Regions from separate parts of the Streptomyces sp. NPDC058674 genome, predicted to be linked through region 1. Evidence: riboswitches for the same ligand, from Rfam matches in the RefSeq annotation. Region 1 holds a riboswitch; the other holds the start of a gene.
What was found. A riboswitch is a leader RNA that binds a small molecule or an ion and turns the genes downstream of it on or off. The one in region 1 is predicted to bind glycine.
Positions count from the first base shown of each region.

Region 1 (2,380 bases):
CCTGGTGGACGACCCCGAGCTGGAGGCGGCCGATCCGCTGCCGCTGGTGGGGGAGGAGGGGCCGGGCGGGCCCTGAGGCACCTGCCCGGCCGGCGGAGGGGCGTACGGCGGCGAAGGGAGGGCAGCCCTCGTCTCCGGCGGGTCAGCCCTCGTCTCCGGCCAGTCGGCCGAAGTCGCGGGGCTGGTCGGAGGCGGGCGGCGGCTGGTGGAACTCGGACGGGAGGGTCACGTCCAGCCCGTAGTGGTGGTAGAGCTGCAGCTCCTGTTCGGGCGAGAGGTGCCGGCCGACGCCGAAATCGGGGGCGTCCCTGATGAGGGAGCGGTCGAAGGGCACCCGCAGGGTGTCGCCCACCAGCTCGCTGGGCTCCAGCGGGACGAAGGCGTCCCGGCTGAACAGCCCCGTCCGGACGGCGGCCCATTCCGGGACGCCCGTGGCATCGTCGAGGTAGACCTCGTCAACGGTGCCGATCTTGGCACCGTTGCGGTCGAGCGCCTTGCGGCCGATCAGGCTGCGCGGATCGATGTCGCTCTGCACGGTCCCTCCATCTGGTCGCAACTCCTCCGTAATGACTACAGAAGTGCATATCCGGATCGCAGGCCACTCGGGAAGCGGCCGCAACCGCGCTGGTAGGCTGGGTGGTGGCTGTCGACCCTGTGCGGGAGAGTCCTCCGAACGAGTGAGTGCGGAGGCGCCGAAGGAGCAAATCCTCCCCGGAATCTCTCAGGCATACGTACCGCACGGACGAGGCCACTCTGGAAAGCAGGAGCGGGTACCGGGCGCGCAGTGCCGGTTCCCCTCCTCACCGACGGTGAAAGCCGGATCTCGAGGGAGACCCCCGCGAGGCCCGGTGAAACTCTCAGGTTGAGATGACAGAGGGGGAGGCCGTCCGGGTGCCCGCGCCGTGGTGCCCCTCGCAGGTCGTACGACCAGGAGGCCTCCGTACATGACCGCCAACCGCATTCCGCTCTCCCAGCTGGAGCGAGGCATCCCCTTCGAACAGCGCCACATCGGCCCTGATGTCGAGGCGCAGGCGAAGATGCTCGCCCAGGTGGGCTACGGCTCCCTGGACGAACTGACCGCCGCCGCGGTACCGGATGTGATCAAGACCGCCGAGGCGCTGAACCTGCCCGAGGCGCTCACCGAGGCCGAGGTGCTGGCCGAGCTCCGCTCGCTCGCCGACCGCAACCAGGTCCTCACCTCCATGATCGGCCTCGGCTACTACGGGACCTTCACCCCGCCGGTGATCCTGCGCAACGTCATGGAGAACCCGGCCTGGTACACGGCGTACACGCCCTACCAGCCGGAGATCTCGCAGGGCCGCCTCGAGGCGCTGCTGAACTTCCAGACCGTCGTCGCCGACCTCACCGGCCTGCCGACCTCGGGGGCCTCGCTCCTCGACGAGGGCACCGCGGCCGCGGAGGCGATGTCCCTGTCCCGCCGTGTGGGCAAGGTCAAGAACGGCGTCTTCCTCATCGACGCCGACGCGCTGCCGCAGACGATCGCGGTGATCGAGACCCGCGCCGAGCCCGCGGGCGTGGAGGTCGTCGTCGCCGACCTCTCCGACGGCATCCCGGCCGAGATCGCCGAGCGCGGCGTCTTCGGCGTGCTGCTCCAGTACCCGGGCGCGTCCGGCGCCGTGCGGGACATCAAGCCGCTCATCGACCAGGCGCACGGCCTCGGCGCCGTCGTCACCGTCTCGGCGGACCTGCTCGCCCTGACGCTGCTCACCTCCCCGGGCGAGCTGGGCGCGGACATCGCGGTCGGCACCACCCAGCGCTTCGGCGTCCCGATGGGCTTCGGCGGACCGCACGCCGGCTACATGGCCGTCCAGGGCAAGCACGCTCGCTCACTGCCCGGCCGCCTCGTCGGCGTCTCCGTGGACGCGGACGGCAACAAGGCCTACCGCCTGGCCCTCCAGACCCGCGAGCAGCACATCCGCCGCGAGAAGGCCACCAGCAACATCTGTACCGCGCAGGTGCTGCTCGCCGTGATGGCCGCGATGTACGCCGTCTACCACGGCCCCGACGGCCTGCGGACGATCGCCCGCCGGACCCACCGCTACGCCGCCCTGCTCGCCGCCGGTCTGCGCGCCGGCGGGGTCGAGCTGGTGCACGGCTCCTACTTCGACACCCTCACCGCCCGGGTTCCCGGCAGGGCCGCCGAGGTCGTCGCCGCCGCCCGTGAGGGCGGGGTCAACCTCCACCAGGTCGACGCCGACCTCGTCTCCCTCTCCTGTGACGAGACCACCCTGCGCGCCGACGTCGAGGCCGTCTGGGCCGCCTTCGGCGTCAGTGGCGACATCGAGGCGCTGGACGCGACCACGGCCGACGCCCTGCCCGAGGCGCTCCTGCGCTCGGACGAGGTCCTCACGCACCCGGT
Region 1 is NZ_JBHXSC010000080.1:15,834-18,213, reverse strand. It holds gene ACFWU6_RS29510 (DNA polymerase IV) at 1-76, shown strand, start outside; gene ACFWU6_RS29505 (PRC-barrel domain-containing protein) at 143-535, opposite strand; glycine riboswitch at 648-747, shown strand; gene gcvP (aminomethyl-transferring glycine dehydrogenase) at 945-2,380, shown strand, end outside.

Region 2 (2,380 bases), on a different contig from region 1:
CGGCAGAGCTCGGCGACGGCCTGCGGGGGGAGGGGGACGCCGACGGCGCCCTCGGGGTTCAGGGCGATGCCCAGCTGCGGGGGCAGGCCGCGGGCGAACTCGACCGCGGGGGCCACGGCGAAGTCCATGGCGGGCCCGGCGCAGAAGCGGAACTGCGATGACGAGCTGTAGACCGGGACGTACGCCGCCCCGGCGATGTCCATGGTGGGCAGCGAGAGGTTCGCCGCGTCGGGGGAGCCGCCCTCGGGCAGGGGCACCCAGACGCGGCTGCGGCCGAGCACCTCCAGGATTCGCGCCCCGGCGTCCGGCTGTCCCAACGCCGCCCCGAGCACCTGCTCCAGTTCGTTCTCCGGCCAGCCGCTGCCCTGCATGTGCCCTGCCTCCGTGTGGTCCCGCGGTGTCTGGTGCCGAGGCTATCCGGCCGCTCCGACGGGTGCGCGACCGCTGCCGGGCTCAGCCGTGGAACGCGATCCGCGTCACCGCGGCGGCCGAGCGGCGGTCCAGGAGCGTCACCGAGGCGCAGCCGGCCGGGGGGCGGCCGCCCTCCGCGTCGCGCAGCAGGCGGGCCACCGCGCCCCGGTGGCGGGAGAAGGCGTACGCCGACACGCGCCGGCCCCGGGCCTCCTGCCCGGCGAGCGCCTCCTGGGGGCTGCTGTCCAGGAGCAGCAGGTGCAGCGCCCGGCCCCGGCGGCGCGCCGCCGCGGCGAGCAGTCGCCGCACCCAGGTCTGGGTGCCGCAGTCGTGGACGACCACCGAGGCGCCGGAGCGCAGGATCCGCCACAGCCCCCAGTAGTGCGCGGCGCGGACCAGCGGCCGGTACGCGCCGTACGGCAGGGCCCCGGGCATCCGGCGCTCCCAGCGCTCGCGGGTGTCCTGGGAGTCGACGGAGCCGCCCTCGGCGGCCGCCCGCTTGATCAGGGTGCTCTTGCCGCCGCCGGGCAGGCCGGACACCACGACGATGTCGCCCGCGGCGAAGCCGAGCCGCCGGGGACCGCGCACCGCCGGCCCGCGCAGGTCCCGTACGGGACCCATCGGCGCGGCGCCGCCGCGCACCCGCTCGCGCCGCTGCGCCGGCACCTCCTCCACGATCGCTGCCGCCGCCGCTCCGAATCTCCGCACAGTGTTCGCCTCCCCCGAATCGGGTCGCCAGGACCCTTGCCCACTGAGTGTAAAGAGACGGTAATCCGATGGTCCCGGTTCCGGTCGGGCCGCTCGGGCCGCTCGGGCCCCGCACGGACTTTCGGGGCCCCACGCCCGATCACCGCGGTGGCGTGCAATGATGTGCGCCATCTGGACCAACTGCATACCGGCCGCTTGAATCCGCGCGGGAGAGTCCCGGCACGCCGCAAGGCCGTGCGCGGGCGCCGAAGGAGCAAGTACCTCCCTTGAATCTCTCAGGCCCCGTACCGCGTGGATGAGGCAGATCTGAAAAGCGAGCTGTTCGACAGCTCCACCCAAGGTGCAAGCCGAGGAACTCTCGGCGAACCTCTCAGGTTCCGATGACAGATGGGGAGGACCCTCCTCGTCATGTCATGCCCTGGGACTCGGGAGCCACACCCATGAGCACTGCCCCCCGTCTGACCGCCCTCGATGCGCTGCACCGTTCCCTCGGTGCGACCATGACCGACTTCGCGGGCTGGGACATGCCGCTGCGGTACGCCAGCGAGCGCGACGAGCACAACGCCGTACGCACCCGGGCCGGTCTCTTCGACCTGTCCCACATGGGCGAGATCACCCTGACCGGCCCGGAGGCCGTGAAGGTGCTGGACTACGCGCTGGTCGGCAACATCTCCACGGTCGGCGTCGGCCGCGCCCGCTACACGCACATCTGCCGGGAGGACGGCGGCATCCTCGACGACCTGATCGTCTACCGCCTCGGCGAGAGCGAGTACATGGTCGTCGCCAACGCCTCCAACGCCCAGGTGGTCCTCGACGCGATCACCGAGCGCGCGGCCGGCTTCGACGCCGAGGTCCGCGACGACCGCGACGCGTACGCGCTGATCGCGGTGCAGGGGCCGGAGTCCCCCGGCATCCTGAAGTCGCTGACCGACGCCGACCTCGACGGGCTGAAGTACTACGCGGGCCTGCCGGGCACCGTCGCGGGCGTGCCCGCGCTGATCGCCCGTACCGGATACACCGGCGAGGACGGCTTCGAGCTGTTCGTCTCCCCCGCGCACGCCGTGGAGCTGTGGCAGGCGCTGACCGAGGCGGGCGCGGGCGCCGGACTGGTCCCGGCCGGCCTGTCCTGCCGCGACACGCTGCGCCTGGAGGCGGGCATGCCGCTGTACGGGCACGAGCTGACCACCTCCCTCACCCCCTTCGACGCGGGGCTGGGCCGGGTCGTGAAGTTCGAGAAGGAGGGGGACTTCGTCGGGCGCGC
Region 2 is NZ_JBHXSC010000008.1:89,774-92,153, reverse strand. It holds gene ACFWU6_RS06845 (enhanced serine sensitivity protein SseB) at 1-371, opposite strand, end outside; gene ACFWU6_RS06840 (AAA family ATPase) at 454-1,119, opposite strand; glycine riboswitch at 1,316-1,419, shown strand; gene gcvT (glycine cleavage system aminomethyltransferase GcvT) at 1,560-2,380, shown strand, end outside.
Region 2: it holds a riboswitch for glycine, as region 1 does, so the genes downstream of both, gcvT (glycine cleavage system aminomethyltransferase GcvT) here and gcvP (aminomethyl-transferring glycine dehydrogenase) in region 1, are expected to answer to the same signal.